3 regions of the Actinoplanes sp. NPDC051388 genome follow, and region 1 is predicted to be linked to each of the others. Evidence: riboswitches for the same ligand, from Rfam matches in the RefSeq annotation. Region 1 holds a riboswitch; each other region holds the start of a gene.

Region 1 (7,120 bases):
AACTTCGCACCGCCCCGTCCGCCCGCACCATCACCGCCAGCCGTGCGCGGCCACCACCAGGCACGGCTCAACAAACCCAACCCGACAGCGATCCGGCTGAATGTTACCGAGTCCCACCCCGGCCGCGATGTCCCCCGCATGCCGCACGACCGTGTCAGTAACCGCCGTCATCCCGGCCGGCACCACCCATGTGCTGCCCGGCTCGATGACGATCGCCAGCGTCCCGGTGAGCGGCGCGGCGGCGACGACACCGGGCTCCGGGCGCCGGTCGCGGTAGTGACCTGGCCGCAGGCAGGAGTGCGCGGGTGCCGGCTGAGGCCGCCGCCGCGAAGGTGAGCAGCAACCTATCCACATCCGCCGCCGTTGTGCGGGCCAAGATGGTCTGCGGTGCACCGCCTTGCCGGAAGGGTGAAGCCATCGGGGCTGGGCGGGCCGGGGCGCGGAGTGCCGGGTGGCGGTGTGGGTTTGGCCGGCGGACCAGGACCGAGGCATCCCGCGTGGTCGGCTTGACCGGCGGCGTCCGAGGAAAGCGTCGACGCCGACCGTAGCCGGGATGCCGTCCCTCATTGCGGCAACTCACCCAGATTCCGGCTCGCTCAAGACATTTGTTGCAGGCTCAGCCTGCCCGTGAAGCGCCTCGCGCTGTTGGCCAAGCCCAAACAGACCTTACGAGCCAAACCAAATCTTGATGTGGGTGTCGTTGATTCCTTTTTGTTTTTAGGTCTGGTTTAGGGTGACTCGAGTGACCGACCGCACGCCGCGTAGAGCGTCCTAGGATGTTAATTGTCGCTCGTCGAACGTGTCCTGCCCTCCGAGTGTCCACTCCCGACTGATTTCTGGCGGCCGGAAACACCAAGTCTCGTTGCCGCAGGCTTCGAGTGAAGTGGGCTCGACCCCGCCACCTACGTCCGATTTCGCGCGGAACTGATCTGGTCGGGGCGGCGGCCGTCGGTCCATTAAGGTCGGTGGCATGACGCGAGCCCTCACCGCCAGTGCCTTCGACTCGCTGCGCCTGGATGCCGTGCGCGACCTCGAAGGGCTGCGCCGGGTATACGACCTGCCCGGCGCCGGGGCCGTGCGCAAGCAGATGACCGAGCTCACCGAGCAGACCCGGCGGCTGGTCGGTTGCGCGTCGCTGGTCCTGGTCGCCAGCGTGGACGCCGAGGGCAACTGTGACGTCTCCCCGCGCGGCGGCCCCGCCGGGTTCGTCGCCGTTCTGGACGAGCGGACGGTGGCGATACCGGACGCGACCGGCAACAAGCGTCTGGACAGCCTGCAGAACATCGTCGCCACCGGGCGTGCCGCGCTGCTGTTCATCATCCCGGGGCGCCCCACGACGCTGCGGATGAACGGCCGGGCCTGCGTCTCCACTCGCCCCGAATTGCTGTCGCAGCTGACCGCCGTGGGTAAACCGCCGGCCAGCGCGCTGGTGCTGGGGATCGACGAGGTCTACCCGCACTGCCCCAAGTCGCTGCTGCGCAGCGGGGCCTGGAAGCCGGAGCAGTGGCTGCCGGCGGACGCCCAGCCGACGTCGGCCGAGGTGACGCTGGCCCAGCTGCGGATGCCGGAGCTGACGCTCGCCGAGATCGAGCAGGCGGAGGCGGACTCGCTGAAGTACCGGTACGAATAGCCGCCCGTACCGCGAACGTGCGGCCCTGGTGCTCAACGTCGGGCGTCTATAGGTTGAGGGAACCATCTGCGGCGGTGTGAGGGAAATCCGGTGGGAATCCGGTGCGGTCGCGCCACTGTCAACCAGCCCGCGAGGGCCGGTGAGCCAGGACACTCGCACGTCGCAGCCTGTCGACCGGGACGCGTCATCCCGTAGGGAGTAATCATGCCCAAGGCCACCACCCTCGCCGCCCCCGCGGTCTCCGCGCGGCTGCTCTGGACCGCGCTCGCGGTGACCGCCGCCCTTCTGCTCATGGCCTATCTGGTCGCGTTCGACCAGGGCGCCGTTTCGCAGGGCGGCATGTTCCTGCACGAGCTCATGCACGACGGCCGCCACCTGCTCGGCGTCCCGTGCCACTGACGGCCGGCGACCGCGCGCCCGGATTCGGCGCGATTCTGCTGCGTGGCCTGCTCGCGGGTCTGATCGCCGGTCTGCTGGCCGGGTTCTTCGCCTACACGGTCGGGGAACCGAAGGTGGATGCCGCCATCGCCATCGAGGAGGCGGCCGCGCCCGCCGCCGATCACCATGCGGACGCGCTCGTCTCGCGGGACGGGCAGAAGGGCGGGCTCTTCCTCGCCACCGCGCTCTACGGCGTGGCGATGGGCGGGCTGCTCGCGGTCGGTTACACGCTGCTGCGCCGCCGGCTGCGCACCACCGACGACACGAGAGCGGCGGTCGGGTTGGCGGCGGCCGCACTCGTCGGCATGGTGCTGGTGCCGTTCGTGAAATATCCGCCCAACCCGCCCGCCGTCGGCAATCCGGCGACGATCGACCAGCGCACCATCAGCTACCTGGCGATCCTGGTGATCGGCCTGGTCGCGGTCTGGGCGGCGGTGCTCGCCTTCCGCGCGGGCAAGGCCGAGTGGCAACGACTGCTCGCCGGACTCGGCGCGTTCCTCGTCGTGGTCGTCGTCGGATACGTGCTGCTACCGAACATCGACGAGGTGCCGGACACGTTCCCGCCAAGTCTGCTGTGGAACTTCCGGCTGTCGTCGCTCGGCACCCAGGTGGTGCTGTGGACGGCGCTCGGCCTCGGGTTCGGCGCGCTGCTCGCCCGCCGGCCCGCCCGCAAGCCGGTCACCGCCGGAGTGTGAACGGTCTGCGACTGGTCGCCGCCGCGGCCACGCCCGCCCTGCGGCAGGCGCTCTTCGGCGGCGACCACGATCTCGACGAAGGAGGCCGGAACGCGGCCGTCGCGCTCGGCCCCGGCTTCGGCCGGGTGCCGGGCTGGGTGGCCGCACCGTCCAGGGCCGCGCAGCAGACGGCGGCGGCGTTCGGCGGCCTGGCCACCACCGCGGCCCCGCTCGCCGACGTCGGTTATGGCGCCTGGGACGGACTCACGCTCGGCGACATCGACCCCGGCGACCTGCATCAATGGCTCAGCGACCCGGGGTACGCGCCACCCGGCGGCGAATCCCTGACCGCCGTCCGGCAGCGCGCGGGCGCCTGGCTGGACGCCCAGGCCGGCCGCAACCTCGCCGCGGTCGCCCACTCCACGGTGGTCCGCGCCGTCATCGCCCACGCCCTGCGCCTGCCCCCGGACGGCATCTGGGCGATCGAGGTCCCGCCGTTGGCCGTAGTCCGCCTGACCCACCGAGCCGGCCGGTGGCACCTGTCACTCGGACAGCACTGAGCGCCCCCACCGCGCCACCACCGAGAGCACCGGCTCACGCCCGGCGAACATCGCCGACCAGTCCCGCTCGTCATAGCCCCGGCGGCCGGTGCGCGGCGTACGCGCCGCCAGCAGCATCCGCGGCGCCAGCCAGAAATACTTCGCCGCCCCGGTCGTCATGACCGCCCGCCGCGCATCGAACCCCACGCCCCGCGAATAGCCGTCGATCACCGCCTCCAGCACGTCCGGCAGCCGGGACACGTCCATCAACCCGTCGAAGAACGAGTCCAGGGCCAGATTGGCGGCGTCCTCCCCCACCGCGCCCGGCCCGGCGAACGCCCAGTCGAGCAGAACAGGGCCGTTGTCCGTGAACACCAGATTCATCGGCCACACGTCGTGGTGGCAGAGCGTGCGCGGGAGGCGGTCGGCCGCGGCGAGCAGGTCGTGGCGGCGCTCCCACAGCGTACGCAGATCGGCTCTCAGAGACGGCGACCACGCACCCAGCGCGACCGGCGCGTCCCAGTCCAGGTCGTCCGGCACCGGCTGGGCGAGCGTGTAGTCGCGCAGCCAGTCGCGGGCCAGCCACGGCTCCGCCGACAACCGCACGTTTCCGAGCCGACGTGCCACATCCGCCAGATCGTCGACCGAGCCGGACGGCCCCGGGCGGCCGGCCACCCACTCCAGCCGCAGCTCGGTCCGCTCCGGGCCCGGCACCACCGACAAGAGCCGCGGCGCGGGCAGCTCGGGAAAGACCGAGTGCGCGAAACCGCTGGTGTACGCCAGTTCCTCACGCCGCCAGTAGTTCCAGTGCCCCGGATCGTCCGACGCCGCGAAATGCGCCGCCGCCCCCTCCCGACGCCGCGTCGCGACCTTCAGAACCGTGGACCCGTCCCGCCAGATGCCGCCCGTGACCTCGTTCGCCGCGTTGTGTGGCAGGGCCTCCACCTGGACCACCTTTCTTTTCGGTGCTTTAGTCGATCACCATGGAGGACGTCGACGTCATCGAGGACCCGGCCGCCGCCGAGGTATCGCTCGACCCTATTCGCAGCAGACTGCTGGCCCTGCTGACCCAGCCGGGCTCGGCCACGATGCTCGCCGCTAAAATCGGTCTGCCGCGCCAGAAGGTCAACTACCACCTGCGCACGCTCGAGAGCCACGGCCTGGTCCGGCTCGTCGAGGAGCGCCGCAAGGGCAACGTCACCGAGCGGATGCTGCAGGCCACGGCCGCTTCCTATGTCATCTCCCCGGCCGCCGCGGCGGCCGTCGCCCCCGACCCGGCCCGGCACCCCGACCGGCACTCCGCCCGCTGGCTGCTCGCGGTCGCCGCCCGCCTGGTCCGAGACGTCGGCGCGCTGCTCACCGGCGCCGCCCGGGCCAACCAGCGAGTCGCGACCTACGCCCTGGACGCCGAGATCCGCTTCGCGTCGGCCGCCGACCGGGCCGCGTTCGCCGCCGACCTCACCGCGGCGGTCGACCGGCTCGCCGCCGAGTACGACAAACCGGACGGCCGCCCGCATCGAGTTGTAGTCGCGGTGCACCCGGCGGCTCAGTGAAGTTGCGACCCTGCCGATCAGGTTTGCGTGGCGCAGCAATGGGCACTGGCCGGCAACGTCGTCATCGCCGTCGCATACTCGGCGATCTGCATGGCGATCCTGGTGCCGGTGGTGCGCGCGGGACAGCTGCGCACCAACCGCCTCGCCGTCGCCACCGCGCTGATCTTCTTCAGCTGCGCCGTCGGCCACGCCTTCCACGCCGCCATGTACTGGCGGGCCGGCTACGACCAGCTCGGCATGCACCACGTGGCCGGCTGGAGCCTCTGGCCCACTGCCGTCTGGGACGTCCTCACCGCACTGGTCGGCATCTACTACTGGACCCTGCGCCGCGGCTACGGCGTGCTGCTCGGCGGCACCGGCGCCCTGTTCGTGGACGCCGGCGCCGAACAGCGCCGGCACGACATCGAGCTGCGCGAACGCGTCTCCGAGGGCCGCGCCGAGGCCGAAGCCGAACGCGACGCCCAGGCCGCCATGCTCGGCGCGATCATCGCCAACAGCCAGTCGCTCATCTACGTCAAGGACCTGGACGGCCGCTACCTGCTCGCGAACACCACGTTCGAGCGGGCCTTCAGCCTCGAACCCGGCCAGATCATCGGACAGACCGACGACGTCGTCGACCCGGTGCTCGGCGCCGTCTGGCGGGCCGCCGACGCCCGCGCCCACAACGGCCCCATCCACGTCGAGGAAACCGACAGCCGCGGGCGGATCTACGAGAGCAACAAGTTCCCGCTGCACGACGCCCACGGCGAGCTCTACGCGGTCTGCGGCGTCTCCCTCGACGTCACCGACCTGCGCGAAGCCACCCTGGAGGCCGAGAAATCCCGGGACGAGGCGCTCGCCCAGAGCCGGGTCAAGAGCGAATTCCTGGCCACCATGAGCCACGAGATCCGAACCCCGATGAACGGCGTCCTCGGCCTGGCCAGCCTGCTGATGAGCACCGAACTCGACGCCGGCCAGCGCCGCTACGCCACCGGCATCCACACCGCCGGCAACGCCCTGCTCGGCGTCATCAACGACATCCTCGACTTCTCCAAGATCGAGGCCGGGAAGATCGTCCTCGACGAGCACGACTTCGACCTCGCCGCGGTGCTCGCCGACACCGCCGCACTGATCGCGCCGTCCGCCGACGAGAAGGGCCTCGCGCTCGTCACCCGCCGCGGCGCCGACCTGCCGGTGATGGTCCGCGGCGACGGCGGCCGGGTCCGGCAGATCCTGATCAACCTGGCCGGCAACGCGGTCAAGTTCACCGGTCGGGGCAGCGTCACGCTGCGCGCCGACCCGGTCGTCACCCGGCCCGGCGCCGACGCGGTCGTGGTGCGCTTCGAGGTCACCGACACCGGCATCGGCATCCCGCCGGAGGACGCCGAGCGGCTGTTCGAACCGTTCACCCAGGCCGACGCGTCGACCACCCGCACGTACGGCGGCACCGGCCTCGGCCTGGCCATCAGCCGGCAGCTCACCGAGGCGATGGGCGGCACCATCGGCGTCGACAGCGAACCCGGCCAGGGCAGCACCTTCTGGTGCGAGATCCCGTTCGAGACCGCCACCGGCTCCACCTGCGGCACCCCCGCCGCGGGCAGCGGCCTGCGCATCCTGATCGCCGGCACCGGCCCCGACCGGCAGGAACTGGAGGAGGACCTGCGCCGCTGGCAGATGGCCGTCACGACCAGTGACACCGCGGCCGCCGCCCTGCGCACCCTGCGTGATGCCGCCGCGCACGGCCGCCCCTACGACCTGCTGCTCCTCGACGCCGACCCCGGCGACGTCGACACCACCGGCCTGGCCCGCCTGGTCACCGACGACCCGGACATCCCGCCGGTGCACATCATCGTGCTCAACGAGAACGCCCCGGCCGGGGACGACGGCGCCGGCACGCCCACCTACCTGCCCAAGCCGGTGCACCGGTCGGCGCTCTACGACCTGCTCGCCAAGAGCATGGCGGCCGTCGTACCGGTGCCGGTCGCCACCAAGCCGGTCGCGACACCGGCCGGCCGCGGCACGATCCTGCTGGTCGAGGACAACGACATCAACCAGATGGTGGCCACCGGCATCCTGTCCAGCCTCGGCTATCGCGCGGATGTGGCGGGCGACGGCGTCGAGGCCTGCGAGATGTCCGCCCGCCGCGACTACGACGCGATCCTGATGGACTGCCGGATGCCCCGGATGGACGGCTTCACCGCGACGGACGAGATCCGCCGCCGCGAGGCCGGCACGAAACACACCCCGATCATCGCGATGACCGCCAGCGCGCTGGTCGCCGACCAGGACCGCTGCCTCGCCGCCGGC
Region 2 (7,120 bases), on a different contig from region 1:
GCGGCGACCGGGTGGTGGCGGTCAGCCTGAGCGCGTTCCTGCACGCGCTGGTGCCGATGGACGACGCCGGTCGCCCGCTCGGCCCGCTGGTCACCTGGGCGGACGGCCGGGCCGGCGGGCAGAGCGAGAAGCTGGCCGGGCGGGCGAAGGCGCTGCAGGCTCGCACCGGCACCCCGGTGCACCCGATGTCGCCGCTCACCAAGCTGGCCTGGTGGCGGGAGAACGACCCGGACACGCTGCGCGAGACCCCGCGCTGGGGTGGCGTCAAGGAGCTGGTGCTGGCCGCGGTGGCCGACGCGCCGTTCCTGGTGGACCTCTCGATCGCCTCCGGCACCGGGCTCTACGACATCCACACCCGGCAGTGGGACCCGGAAGCGCTGGAAATCGCCGGCGTGCGGGCCGACCAGCTCGCCGAGGTGGTCCCGACCACCACGAAGCTGACCCTGAAGCCATCGGTCGCGGACGCCGCCGGCCTGCCCCGGGACACCCCGCTGATCATCGGCGCCGCCGACGGCCCGCTGGCCAACCTGGGTGTCGGCGCCACTCCGGCCGGCGTCGCCGCGGTCTCGCTCGGCACCAGCGGCGCACTGCGCACGGTGGTGAACGCGCCGACCGCGGACGCCGCCGGCCGGCTGTTCTGCTATGCGCTCACCGAGGACCGCTGGGTGGTCGGCGGCGCGGTGAACAACGCCGGCTCGGTGATCCGCTGGGCCGGGCAGAGCTTCGCCGGCGGGTTCGCCCGGCCGGCCGCCGAGGGCGAGGACGCCGACGAGACCGACGCCGCGCTGCTCACCGAGGCGCAGACCGCGCCGCCCGGCAGCGAGGGCCTGCTCTGCCTGCCCTATCTGCTGGGCGAGCGGGCGCCCTGGTGGCGGGCCGGGATGCGCGGGGCCTATATCGGGCTGCGCCGCGAGCACGGCCGGCCGCACCTGGTGCGCTCCGCGGTCGAGGGCGTGTGCCAGCAGTTGGCGCTGGTCAGCGACTCGTTCGCCGCCGAGGGCTTCCCGCTCACCGAGGTGCGGGCCACCGGCGGCGCGGTCGCCTCCGAGCTGTGGGTGGGCGTGCTGGCCGCCGCGCTCGACCTGCCGGTGTCGATCGCGGACACCCCGGAGGGCACCGGGCTGGGCGCCTGCCTGCTCGGCTGGCACGCGCTCGGCGACCTGCCCGACCTCGATCAGGCGGCGGCGCTGGTCAAGATCGCCGAGCCGACAGTGCCCGACCCAGACAACGCCGCCCTCTACCGCCGGATGCGGCCGCTGATCGAGCGGTCCGCGCTGGCCGTGGCCGATCTGGTGGCCGAGCTGGACAAGATCGCGCCCGAGCCGCTGCCCGGCACCGAGAAGGCCGTGTCGACCCGCGGCGGAAAACAGACGGAAGACGGCGTCGCGAACGCATCACATTGACGGTGCACCTTCCCGTCGGGTTGAGTGGCGGTCGAGCGGTAGTGGAGGAACCCGGTGCGAATCCGGGACGGTCCCGCCACTGTGACCGGGGATCCTGCTGATCCCGGGAGTCAGGAACTCCAGCCGCTCGATGCACCGGAGCGCGGGCGTGGACACCCGCCGGAAGGGATGACCGTGCTGCCGCCGTACCCGTTCTCGGCCGTCGTGGGCCTCGACGATCTGCGCCTCGCGTTGCTGCTCACCGCCGTTTCCCCGGCCGTCGGCGGGGTGCTGGTCCGCGGCGAGAAGGGCACCGCGAAGAGCACTGTGGTGCGGGCGCTGGCCGCCCTGCTGCCCGAGGTCGAGGTGGTGCGCGGGTGCAGGTTCGCGTGCGATCCGGGCGCGCCGGACGCCGACTGCCCCGACGGCCCGCACGACGCCGACGCCCCGCACGGCCCACGGCCCGCGACGCTCGTGGAGTTGCCGGTCGGCGCCACCGAGGACCGTGTCGTCGGCACCCTGGACATCCAGCGCGCGCTGGCCGACGGCGTCAAGGCCTACGAACCGGGTCTGCTGGCCGCCGCGCATCGCGGCGCGCTCTACGTGGACGAGGTCAATCTGCTGCCCGACCACCTCGTCGACCTGCTGCTGGACGCGGCGGCGATGGGCCGGGCACACGTCGAGCGCGACGGGGTGTCGGTCAAGCACGCCGCCCGGTTCCTGCTGGTCGGCACGATGAACCCGGAGGAGGGCGAGCCTCGCCCGCAGCTGGTCGACCGGTTCGGCCTGGTGGTCACGGTCACCGCGCCCCGGGACGCGAAGCAGCGCGCCGAGGTGGTGCGCCGGCGGCTGGCCTACGAGGCGGATCCGGTCGCGTTCGCGGCCCGCTTCGAAGGGTCGGACGCCGAGCTGGCGGCCCGGATCGCGGCGGCCCGCGCGGCGGCGCCGTCGGTCCTGCTGCCCGATGCGGAGCTCGACCGGATCGCGCGGGTCTGCCTGGCCTACGGGGTGGACGGCATGCGCGCGGACATCGTGGTGGCGCGCTGCGCGGTGGCGCTGGCCGCGTGGCACGGGCGAAACCGGGTGACCGGCGAGGATGTGCAGGACGCGGCGCGGCTGGCGCTGCCGCACCGGCGCCGCAAGGATCCGCTGGACCCGCCGGGCAGCGACGAGCAGAAGCTGCAAGACGCGCTCGACGCGGCCGGCGACGGCGAGGACGACGAGGACCCGCCCCCGCCGCCGCCACCGCCCGGTGGGGGAGACGGGCCCGAGCCGTCCGACGGCCCGCCGCCGGAGAGCGGCGACGGAACGAACCGGACCGAGGAGCAGGTGGAACAGGACGGGCAGCCGGTCCGGGACCAGCAGCCGGCCCAGGACCAGCAGCCGGCCCACGACCCGCAGCCGGTGCCGGTCGCGGCGCCCGCCGCGGCCGGGCCCGCCTACCGGCCCCGCACGTTGACGATCGCGAAGCGCGGCGCGGTGGCCGGGCACGCCGGGCGGCGGTCGCCGTCTCGCGCGCGGCGCGGCCGGGTCACCGGGTCGCGGGAGCCGGTCGGCAAACTGGCCGGGGCGCCGCACCTGCCCGCGACGCTGCGCGCGGCGATCCACCGAGGATCGCGCACGGTCGAGCCGCGCGATCTGCGCGAGGCGGTGCACGTCGGACGCGAGGCCAATCTGGTGCTCTTCGTGGTGGACGCGTCCGGCTCGATGGCGGCGCGCAAGCGGATGACCGTGGTGAAGACGGCCGTGCTGTCGTTGCTGCGGGACGCGTATCAGCGCCGGGACCGGGTCGGCATGATCACGTTTCGGGGCAAGACGGCCGAGCAGGTGCTGCCGCCCACGTCGAGCCACGAGGTCGGGGTGCTCCGGCTGGCGACTCTGCGCACGGGTGGGCGTACCCCTCTCGCCTTGGGTTTGCGGGCCGCGGTGACCACCATCGCGACCGAGCGACGGCGCGATCCACGACGGCGGCCGCTGTTGATCGTGGTGACCGACGGGCGCGCGACCAGCGGGCCCGACCCCGCGCTGATCGCGCCGAGCCTGGCCGGGGTGGCCGCCGTGGTGGTCGACTGCGAGTCCGGGCCGGTGCGGCTCGGCCTGGCCGGTCGGCTCGCCGCCGCGCTCGACGCCGACCTGGTGCCGCTCGACGCCCTGGAAGCCGCCTGATGCCGCAGGGAAGGGTCGAGGTCGTTCCCGACGACGGGCTCACCACCCGCCAGCGCCGCCGGCAGGCCGTGCTGGCCGTCCACACCGGACACGGCAAGGGCAAGTCGACGGCGGCGTTCGGGATGGCGTTGCGGGCCTGGAGCGCGGGCTGGGACATCGGCGTCTTCCAGTTCGTGAAGAGTCCGAAGTGGAAGGTCGGTGAAGAGAAGGCGCTCAAGGCGCTGGGCGAGCGGATCACCTGGCACAAGATGGGCGAGGGCTGGTCCTGGATCCAGCGGCCGGGCACCGAGCGCGACCACGCCGCCGAGGCGGCCGAGGGCTGGGCGCAGATCAAGCGCGACCTGGCCGCGCAGACGCACGCGTTCTATGTGCTGGACGAGTTCACCTATCCGATGAAGTGGGGCTGGGTGGACGTCGCGGACGTCGTCGACACGTTGCGGAACCGGCCGGGCACCCAGCACGTGGTGATCACCGGGCGGGACGCGCACCCGGACCTGATCGACGCGGCCGACCTGGTCACCGAGATGACCAAGGTGAAGCACCCGATGGACGCGGGCCGCAAGGGCCAGGCGGGCATCGAGTGGTGAGCGTCCCGCGGGTGGTGATCGCCGCGCCCGCCTCCGGCCACGGCAAGACCACGGTGGCGACCGGGCTGCTGGCCGCCTTCGCCGCCCGCGGCCTGACCGTGGCGCCGTTCAAGGTCGGGCCGGACTACATCGACCCCGGCTACCACGCGCTCGCGGCGGGCCGGCCGGGCCGCAACCTCGACCCGGTGCTGTGCGGCGAGGAGCTGATCGGGCCGCTGTTCGCGCACGGCTCGGCGGGCGCGGAGCTGGCCGTGGTCGAGGGCGTGATGGGCCTCTACGACGGGCGCACCGGGGCCGGCGAGACCGGTTCGACCGCGCAGGTGGCGGCGCTGCTCGAAGCGCCGGTGCTGCTGGTCGTGGACGCCGCCGCGCAGGGCCGGTCGGTGGCCGCGCTGGTGCACGGCTTCCGCAGCTTCGGCAACGCGCGGATCGCCGGGGTGATCCTCAACCGGGTCGGCTCGGAACGGCACGAGGGCATCCTGCGCGACGCCTGCGAGGAGGTCGGCACGCCGGTGCTGGGCGCGTTGCGGCGCGCCGATGCGGTGGCCGCGCCGTCCCGGCATCTCGGTCTGGTCCCGGCCGCCGAACGCCGCGCCGAGGCCCTGGCGTCGGTCGCCGCGCTCGCCGACCTGATCGCGGCCGCGGTCGATCTCGAGGCGGTGCTGGCGGTCGCGCGATCCGCGCCCGCCCTCTCGGCCGCGCCGTGGAGCCCGGCGGCCGAGGATCCGGTGCCGGGCCGTCCGGTGGTCGCGCTCGCCGGTGGTCCGGCCTTCTCCTTCGCGTACGCGGAAACGGCCGAACTCCTGGCCGCCGCCGGCGCCGACGTGGTGACCGTGGACCCGCTGCGCGACACCGCCCTCCCGCCGGGCACCCGGGCGCTCGTGGTGGGCGGCGGCTTCCCCGAGGTCTATGCGAGAGAACTGTCGGCCAACACCCCGATGCTCGAGGCGGTCGCCGACCTGCGCGGCCCGATCGTCGCCGAGTGCGCCGGCCTGCTCTGGCTCTGCCACACCCTGGACGGCGCCCCGATGTGCGGCGTGCTCGACGCGGACGCCTCGATGACCCCGAAGCTGACCCTGGGCTACCGGGACGCGGTCGCCCTGACGGACAGCCCGCTGGCGCCGGCCGGCACCCGGGTGACCGGCCACGAGTTCCACCGCACGAGCGTGCACCCGCGGTCCGGTCTGCTGCTCTCACCGGCGGGTGGCGCGGCCTGGCAGTGGCGCGGCGACGACCCCGAGGGCTTCGCCACCCGCGCTCTGCACGCGTCCTATCTGCACCTGCATTGGGCCGGGCATCCGGCCTTCGCCCGCCGGGTGGTCGCCGCGGCAGCGGCGGTCTGACGGGCCCGCCCGGCGCCGGGGCGGAGGGGGTGACCCGCGACGGCCCGGCGGGTGTGCCACGCCGGATTCTCCGTCGCGCGTAGCCGTCTGAATTTGATCTTGACGTTAGGGCAGTGGCCACTCGTGGACGGGGATGTTCTCGTGCATCGGCGGCAGGTAGCGGCGCAGCATCTCGTGCAGCGCCTCCTGCCGGTCCAGGCCGTCCGCCTCCAGCGCGTGCAACGTCGCCACCTGCCACGAGGCGCCGTTGCGGTGGGTCAGGCAGCGCTGCTCGATGATGCCTAGCATGCGGTCGCGCTCGCCGGCCGACACTCCCCAGCGGTCCAGGCCCTCCTTGGCCATCGGCAGCAGCCGGCGCAGCACCAGTTCGGTGACCGGCACATAGCCCAGGCCCGGCCAGAACACCGAGGCGTCGATGCCGTGCCGGGCGCCGGCGTGGAAGTTCTCCTCGGCCGCGCTGAACGACATCTGCGTCCACAGTGGCCGCTCCGCCTCGGCGAGGACCCGGACCAGCCCGTAGTAGAAGGCGGCGTTCGCGATGGTGTCGACCACGGTCGGGCCGGCCGGCAACACGCGGTTCTCCACCCGCAGGTGCGGGCGGCCTTTCACGACCGCGTAGATCGGCCGGTTCCAGCGGTAGACCGTGCCGTTGTGCAGGCGGAGCTCGCTCAGCTCCGGGGTGTCCCCGCGCTCCAGGATCTCGGACGGTTCGTCGTCGTCACAGATCGGCAGCAGCGCCGGGAAGTAGCGGACGTTCTCCTCGAACAGGTCGAACACCGAGGTGATCCAGCGCTCGCCGAACCACACCCGCGGGCGCACCCCCTGGGCTCTGATCTCCTCCGGCCGGGTGTCGGTGGCCTGTTCGAACAGCGGGATCCTGGTCTCGCGCCACAGCTCGCGGCCGAACAGCAGCGGCGAGTTCGCGCCCAGCGCCACCTGCACGCCGGCCACCACCTGGGCGGCGTTCCAATAGGCGGCGAACTGCTCGGGGCTCACCTGCAGGTGGAACTGGGTGCTGGTGCAGGCCGACTCGGGCGCGATGGTGTCGGTGGTGACCGACAGCCGGTCGATGCCGTCGATCCGGATCTCCAGGTCCTCGCCGCGGGCCGCGAAGATCTGCTCGTTCAGCAGCGCGTACCGCGGGTTGGCGGAGAGCGCGTCCGCGGTCATGTGCTCGCGGCGCAGCGTCGGCAGGATGCCGATCATCACCATGTGCGCGCCCACCGAGCGGGCATGCTCCTCGGCGTTGTTCAGGCTGGCCCGCAGCGTGCGCTCGAGGTCGGCGTTCTCCTCGCCGGCCAGTCGCCGCGGCGGCAGGTTGATCTCGACGTTGAACTGGCCGAGCTCGGTCTGGAAGTCCGGGTCGGCGATCGCGCCGAGCACCTCGGCGTTGCGCATCGCCGGGTCGGCGTTCGCGTCGATCAGGTTGAGCTCGATCTCCATGCCGGTGAGCGGCCGCTCGAACTCGAAGCGGGACTCGCGCAGCATGGACGCGAACACGTCCAGGCTGCGCCGGATCTTGTGGCGGTACTTCGCGCGGTCCTCGCGGGTGAAAACGCGCTGCTCGACCTCTTCGCCCACCGCGTACCGCCCTCTCACGCACTGTAGTTGCCCGACCTATGATCTCCCGCTGACCGGGCCC
Region 3 (7,120 bases), on a different contig from region 1:
TCCTCGGCGCGAACGGTGTCGACGACGTCGAAGGCGAACGCCATGTGCATGGACTCGTCGCGGAACACCCAGTTGGTGCCTGAAGCCAGGCCCTGCAGCACGCCCCGCGAGCGCAGGAAGTAGACGTAGGCGAAGGCGCCGTAGAAGAACAGGCCCTCGATGCACGCGGCGAAGCAGATGACGTTGAGCAGGAAGGCCCGCCGGTCCTCCTTGGACTTCAGGGAACGCATCTCATAGATCGAGTCGATCCACGTGAAGCAGAACTCCGCCTTCCGGGCGATCGAGGGAATGTTCTCCACCGCGTCGAAGGCGGCCGCCCGCTCGGCGAGATCGGGCACGTAGGTGTCCAGCAGATTCAGATAGAACTGGACGTGCACCGCCTCCTCGAACAGCTGCCGGGAGAGATAGAGCCGGCCCTCCGGGGAGTTGACGTGCTGATAGAGGTTGAGCACCAGGTTGTTGGCCACGATCGTGTCCCCGGTGGCGAAGAAGGCCACCAGCCGCGACACCAGGTGCCGTTCGGCGGGCGACAGCCCGGCCAGGTCGGCGAGATCGGCGTGCAGGTCGACCTCCTCGACGGTCCAGGTGTTCTTGATGGCGTCCTTGAAGCGGTCGAAGAAGTGCGGGTAGCGCATCGGCCGCAGGGTCAGGTCCATGCCGGGATCGAGCAACCTCTGATTCACTGGCACGCCTCACAGGACTCGGGGTTCTCCAGGGAGCAGGCCTCGGCCGGGGTGAGCTCGATCGAGACGGTCGCCTGCTGAATCCGCGTCGCGGGGCGCGAACGCAGGTAATAGGTGGTCTTGAGCCCGGATTTCCAGGCGTGCAGGTACATCGAGGAGAGCTTCCCGATGGTCGGCGCGCTCAGGAACAGGTTCAGCGACTGCGACTGGTCGACGAACGGCTGCCGGCTCGCGGCCAGCTCGATCAGCGCCTTCTGCGGCAGCTCCCACGCGGTGCGGAACAGCTCGCGGACCTCGGCGGGCAGCTCGGCGATGCCCTGCACGGAACCCTCGGTCCGTTTGATCTGCTCGCGAACCCGCGCCGTCCAGAGGCCGCGCGCCTTCAGCTCGCGTACCAGATAGGTGTTGATCTGCAGGAACTCGCCGGACATCGTCTCGCGTTTGAAGAGGTTGGACACCTGCGGCTCGATGCACTCGTAACATCCCGCGATCGAGGCGATGGTCGCGGTCGGCGCGATCGCGATCAGCAGCGAGTTGCGCAGGCCGTGCTCGGCGATCCGAGTCTTCACCGCCGCCCACCGCTCGGTCTGACCGACCGAGGCGCCCCACAGCTCGGGGTGCAGATTGCCTTGTGCGGCACGGGTTTCGGCGAATGCGGGGTGCGGGCCGAAGCGCTCGGCGAGAACGGTGGAGGCTTCGAGCGCGGTCAGGAAGATCTCTTCCTGTACGCGGGTGGACAGCTCCTTCGCCGCGGTGGAGTCGAACGGCAGCCGCAGCTGGAAGAACGCGTCCTGCAGGCCCATCAGCCCGAGCCCGACCGGCCGCCACCGCGGGTTCGAGGCCGCCGCCTGCTCCGACGGGTAGAAATTGATGTCGATCACCCGGTCCAGGAAGGTGATCGCGGTGCGGACCGTGGCCCGCAGCCGTTCCCACTGCACCCCGTCCGCGGTGACGTGCGCGCCGAGGTTGATCGACCCGAGGTTGCAGACCGCGGTCTCGTCGTCGCTGTTCACCTCGAGGATCTCGGTGCACAGGTTGGACAGGTGGATGGTGTTGCCGGGCGCGCCGGTCTGGTTGGAGAGCGCGTTGGACCGGTCCTTGAAGGTCATCCAGCCGTTGCCGGTCTGAGCCAGGGTGCGCATCATCCGGCCATACAGATCGCGGGCCTTGACGGTCTTGACCGCCTTCTTCTCGGCCGTGCGATAGGCCTCGTCGAAATCGTCGCCGAACAGGTCCGGGAGATCCGGGGCATCCGACGGGTCGATCAGCGACCAGTCCGCATCAGCCTCGACGCGGCGCATGAACTCGTCGGGGATCCAGTTGGCGAGGTTGAGGTTGTGCGTCCGGCGCGAATCTTCGCCGGTGTTGTCGCGCAATTCGAGGAACTCCTCGACGTCCGGGTGCCACGGCTCCAGATAGACGCAGGCGGCGCCCTTGCGACGGCCGCCCTGGTTGACCGCCGCCACGCCCGCGTCGAGCGTCTTGAGGAACGGCACGATCCCGTTCGACCGGCCGTTGGTGCCCCGGATCAGGGCGCCCCGGCCGCGGACCCGGGACCACGAGATGCCGATGCCGCCGGAGAACTTCGACAGCTTCGCGACCTGGTGGTAGCGCTCGTAGATCGAGTCGAGCTCGTCCCGCGGCGAGTCGACCAGGAAGCACGAGGACATCTGGGTGTGCCGGGTGCCCGCGTTGAACAGAGTCGGTGAGCTGGGCAGATAGGCGAGCGACGACATCAGCCGATAGAAGCCGATCGCCTCGGCCGGCGACTGCGACAGTCCGCACGCGACCCTCAGCAGCCAGTATTGCGGGGTCTCGACCACGAGCCGCGACGACGGGTGGCGCAGCAGGTAGCGGTCCGCCACGGTGCGCAGGCCGAAGTACTCGAACCGCAGATCACCCTCCGGGTCGACGGCGTCGTCGAGCTTGCGGGCGTGGCGGGCCACGAACGCGGCGGTCGGGTCGCCGATCAGGCCCTGCAGGTGCGCGTACCGGATGGACTGGCTGAAGCTCGCGACCTCCTGGCCGCGCACCTCCTTCTCCACGAAGGCGGCGAGCAGCCGCGCCGCCAGACGTGAGTACTGCGGCTCCTCGCCGATCAGCTCGGCGGCCGTCTGGATCGACAGTTTGTCCAGCTCGGCAGTGGTGGCGCCGTCGTAGAGGCCGCTGATCGTCCGGGTCGCCACCCGCAGCGGATCGACCTCGTCCAGGTCGGCGACCCACCGCTCGACCGCCCTGACGATCTTGTTGACGTCCACCGTCTCGGTGTTGCCGTCGCGCTTGCGAACTTGCATCCGTCCCCCTCGTTACGGGCGCGCAGGGGGACGCCGCCGGACGCGGTCGTCCGGCTGATGGCGTCGGCCGTCCCACGCGGCCATCGACCGCCGCACGCGACGCGTGCGGCGCGCTGGCAGGTCTTCGGACTCGCGGGCGTGACCTGTCGGTCGCCTACTGGCCGTCGCTTCCCAAGCTCGCGCTCAGTGCTTCATGACGGCGGTCGTTCCCACTCACCGCTGCGGGGCAGTCCCGGTTTCGCACCGGGTTCCCTGTTGCCTCGACCACCGTGGAGCGATGATCGAACCAGCTGCGGGGCACACCATATATGGCCGTGACGGCTAAATGACAACACCAGATGGTGTGTCGGCGTGGCGGGCCGGCGAGACGTAAGCTCGCTCGATGGAGCTGGTCGAGCGAGAGCACTTCCTGCGGGCTCTCGACGATTATGCGGTCGACGCGGTGGCCGGCAGCGGGCGCTTCGTGCTCGTCTCCGGCGAGGCCGGGGTCGGCAAGACCGCGCTGCTGGAGGCTTTCCGCGAGCAGCGCGGCGACCTGCGCTGGTGGTGGTCCGCGTGCGACGGCAGCTTCACGCCGCGCCCGCTCAGCCCGCTCTTCGAGATCGCGTTCGGCGTCGGCGGCCGGCTGCTGGCCCTGAGCGGGGTGGACGCGGATCGGCGGGAGCTGTTCGCGGCGTTCCTGTCCGCTCTCGACGACCCGGGCGCCACCACCGTGCTGGTGGTGGAGGACCTGCACTGGGCCGACGACGCCACGCTCGACTGGTTGCGCTATCTGTCCCGGCGGATCGCCCGGACCCGGGCTCTGGTGGTGGTCAGCTACCGGGACGACGGGCCGGGGGACGTGGCGAACCTGCGTACGGTGATCGGTGAGGTGGCCTCCCATCGTGGCACCCGGCGCCTCTCGCTGGCGCCGCTCTCGCCGGAGGCGGTGCGCCGGATGGCCGGCGAGCGCGGGCGCGACGCGGACGAGGTGCATCGGCTCACCGGCGGGGTGCCGTTCTATGTGCAGGAGGTGCTCAGCGCCGGGCCGGGGGAGGTGCCGCGGACGGTCGGTGACGTGGTGGCGGCCCGCACCGCGGGACTGTCTCCGGCGGCGCGTCAGGTGCTCGGCGCGGCGGCGGTGCTCACCCGGCCGGGGGACGGGCCGATGCTGGCGGCGGTCGCCGAGCTGGACGCCGGCGCGGCCGCCGAGGCGCTGGACGAATGCCTGGACTCCGGCACGCTGGTCGGCGAGCCGGAGGCCTACCGGTTCCGGCACGAGCTGACCCGGCTCGCGGTGGAGCGGGCGATCCCGGCACGCCGGCGGTCGCGGCTGCACGCGCTGGCGCTGACCGCGGTGCGCGCCGGGACGCCGGCGGATCATGCCCGCCTGGCCCACCACGCGGAGGCGGCCGGCGCGACCGACGAAGCGCTGCGGCACGCCACGCTCGCCGCCGCGGACGCCGTGGCGCTGCGATCCAACCGGGAGGCCGCGGCGCAGTTCCAGCGGGCGCTGCGCTTCGCCGGCGGCAGCGACCCGGCGGCCCGCGCGGAGCTGCACGAGGGGCTGGCCACGGCGCTGGCGCTGACGGACCGCTGGGCGGAGTCGGCGGCCGAACGGGCCGAGGCGCTGGCGCTGCGCCGCGGACTCGGCGACCCCGTGCGGATCAGCGAGAACCTGCGCGGCCTGTCGCGCTGCCTCTGGCGGCTGTGCCGGGGCGAGGAGTCCGCGGCCGCCGCGCACGAGGCGCTCGCCGTCATGGCCGGCCGGCCCGCGTCGCCGGAGAAGGCGTGGGCGCAGTCGCTCCATGCCGCGGTGATCAGCGAGACGCATCCGCGGGAGGAGGCCCTGGCCGCGGCGCGGGAGGGACTGCGCCAGGCCGCGGAGGCATCCGCGCCGAAGGCGGTCGCATACAGCCTCAACAGCATCGGGATGCTGGAGCTGGCGGCCGGGCGGGACGGCTTCCCCGACCTGCTGCGCTCGCTGGAGCTCGCCGTCGAGCACGACTGGGAGGACGAGGCCGGCCGCGCCTATGCGAACCTGTGCCAGTCGGCGGTCGACCGGTGCCGGTTCACCGACTTCGAGAAGCACTACACCGAGGGCATCGCGTTCTGCCACGAGCACGACGTGACGACGTACGGCGTCTGCCTGCGCGGCACCCACGCCGCCGCCCTGCTGCGCACCGGGCGGCTCGCCGAATCGGTCGCCCTGATCGAGGAGACGCTGCGCGGGACGATCTCGCCGGTCAACCGGTTGGCGCTGCTCATTCCGCTCGCGGCGGCCCGTCTGCGACAGGGCGATCCGGCCGCGGACGACGCGCTGGAGCAGGCCTGGCAGCTCGCCGTCAGCGTCGACGAGCGCAGCTGGCCGCTGCGGGTGGCCGCGGTGGCGGCCGAGGCGGCCTGGCTGGGCGGGCGGCTCGACGAGCGGGTCGCCGAGGCCGCGGCGGGCTCGCCGGACGACGACGTGTGGCTGCGCGCCGAGCTCGCCGTCTGGCTGGACCGGCTGGCGGCGCCGGGCCCGCGCCCCGAGTCGCCGCCCGAGCCCTATGCGCTGGAGTTGAGCGGTGAGCACGAGGCCGCCGCCCGGTGGTGGCGCGAGGCGGGCTGCCCGCACGACGAGGCGATGGCGCTGACCCGATCCGCGCCGGCCGCCGCCCTGGACCTGGTCACCTCCATCGGCGCCGATCGGTCCGCCGCGCGGGTGCGGCAGATGATGCGGCGGGCCGGCGAGACCGTGGTCCCGCGTGGACCCCGCGCGGCCACCCGCGCCAACCCGCACGGGCTCACCCCACGCGAGGCGGAGGTGCTCGCGCTGCTGCGCGAGGGCCTGACCGACGCCGCGATCGCCGGCCGGCTCTACATCTCGGAGCGCACCGTGCACCACCACGTGTCCGCCGTGCTGGGCAAGCTCGGGGTGTCCTCGCGCGCCGCCGCCCGATCTGGGTAATCCGCCGCGCAACCTGGGCATCGACTGCCGATGCCCAGGTCAGAGCCGCATTCCTACCGTGACAGGGGTCCGCATCCGAACCCGGGAGGAACCTGTCATGCCGCTCTTCATGGACGTTCACCACATCGCCGGCGGAGTGTCCTTCGACGACGTCGCCGAGGCGCACAAGGCCGACCTGCAGGCGCAGGGTCGCTACGACGTGCAGTACCTCAGGTACTGGGTCGACGAGGCCGCCGGAAAGATCTTCTGCCTGGTCGACGCGCCCGACGCGGAGGCGGCGAACACCGTGCACCGGACCGCGCACGGGCTCGTCGCCGACGAGATCCACCCCGTGCAGGAAGGGGCCTGACGATGCGCCGCAGCATCCTTCTCGGCTCCGCCGCCGCCACGGTCCTGCTGGTGACCGGCACGATGTCGGTCGCCCGGGCGACCGAGCCGTCCGGCCTCGGGCCGGTCCGGGCCGCCACCACGGAGTTCCACAGCATCGCCGTCGCGGAACAGCGCGGCTATGCCCTGCTCACCGACGCGAGCGGGATCGCGTGCATCGACATGCCCGGCATGGGCGGCATGGGGGTGCACTGGGCCCGGTCCGATCTGGTCGGCGACGGCCGGGTCGAGGCGGTCCGTCCGGAGGCGATGGTCTACGCGCCCGGCCGCGACGGCACGCTGGTCCTCGCCGCCGTCGAATACGTCGTCCTCAAGGCCGACTGGGACAGCGCGCACCGCCGGCCGCCACGGTTGTTCGGCCACGAGTTCGACGTGACCGCCGCGCCGAACCGCTTCGGACTGCCCGCCTACTACTCGTTGCACGTGTGGGCGTGGCAGTCGAACCCGGCCGGCCGGTTCGCGATGTGGAACCCGCGCGTGACCTGCCCGGGAGCCGCACACCCGGCACACCTGCACGCGGCGGCCGGGTCGAACCGGCAGGACCTGCAGGACCTCAACGCCCTCAAGCGGAATCTGGCGGTGCTGAGCCGCGAAGGGCGGCGTGACCAGCCCGAGTAGGAGATCCGCAGGAAGTTAGGTTAGCCTCACCTGCATGGATGGGGTTGGTGCGCTCATCGGCGCGGAGCTCACGCTGGACTATGACGGCCGCACGGTCGTGCACGGTGCCGGCATCGAGCTCCGCGCCGGCCGTGTCGTGGCGCTGGTCGGGCCGAACGGCTCCGGCAAATCGACGCTGCTGCGGGCGCTCGCCCGGCTGCACCCGCCGC

Evidence for each region. A riboswitch is a leader RNA that binds a small molecule or an ion and turns the genes downstream of it on or off. The one in region 1 is predicted to bind cobalamin.
Region 2: linked by a shared signal. The riboswitch ahead of ACZ6TI_RS43865 (VWA domain-containing protein) and the one ahead of ACZ6TI_RS14590 (CbtB domain-containing protein) in region 1 are both predicted to bind cobalamin.
Region 3: linked by a shared signal. The riboswitch ahead of ACZ6TI_RS39095 (ribonucleoside-diphosphate reductase subunit alpha) and the one ahead of ACZ6TI_RS14590 (CbtB domain-containing protein) in region 1 are both predicted to bind cobalamin.

Annotation. Positions count from the first base shown of each region.
Region 1 covers NZ_JBVJIP010000005.1:72,616-79,735, reverse strand. The annotation lists gene ACZ6TI_RS14600 (hypothetical protein) at 152-277, shown strand; gene ACZ6TI_RS14595 (MSMEG_1061 family FMN-dependent PPOX-type flavoprotein) at 971-1,630, shown strand; cobalamin riboswitch at 1,664-1,805, shown strand; gene ACZ6TI_RS14590 (CbtB domain-containing protein) at 1,835-2,029, shown strand; gene ACZ6TI_RS14585 (CbtA family protein) at 2,020-2,763, shown strand; gene ACZ6TI_RS14580 (histidine phosphatase family protein) at 2,760-3,302, shown strand; gene ACZ6TI_RS14575 (phosphotransferase) at 3,285-4,226, opposite strand; gene ACZ6TI_RS14570 (helix-turn-helix domain-containing protein) at 4,265-4,834, shown strand; gene ACZ6TI_RS14565 (hybrid sensor histidine kinase/response regulator) at 4,862-7,120, shown strand, end outside.
Region 2 covers NZ_JBVJIP010000027.1:83,856-90,975, reverse strand. The annotation lists gene ACZ6TI_RS43870 (gluconokinase) at 1-1,403, shown strand, start outside; cobalamin riboswitch at 1,423-1,545, shown strand; gene ACZ6TI_RS43865 (VWA domain-containing protein) at 1,572-3,548, shown strand; gene cobO (cob(I)yrinic acid a,c-diamide adenosyltransferase) at 3,548-4,135, shown strand; gene ACZ6TI_RS43855 (cobyrinate a,c-diamide synthase) at 4,129-5,478, shown strand; gene ACZ6TI_RS43850 (glutamate-cysteine ligase family protein) at 5,584-7,059, opposite strand.
Region 3 covers NZ_JBVJIP010000021.1:28,509-35,628, reverse strand. The annotation lists gene ACZ6TI_RS39100 (ribonucleotide-diphosphate reductase subunit beta) at 1-656, opposite strand, end outside; gene ACZ6TI_RS39095 (ribonucleoside-diphosphate reductase subunit alpha) at 680-2,977, opposite strand; cobalamin riboswitch at 3,076-3,283, opposite strand; gene ACZ6TI_RS39090 (ATP-binding protein) at 3,360-5,906, shown strand; gene ACZ6TI_RS39085 (DUF4242 domain-containing protein) at 6,004-6,255, shown strand; gene ACZ6TI_RS39080 (hypothetical protein) at 6,258-6,911, shown strand; gene ACZ6TI_RS39075 (ABC transporter ATP-binding protein) at 6,946-7,120, shown strand, end outside.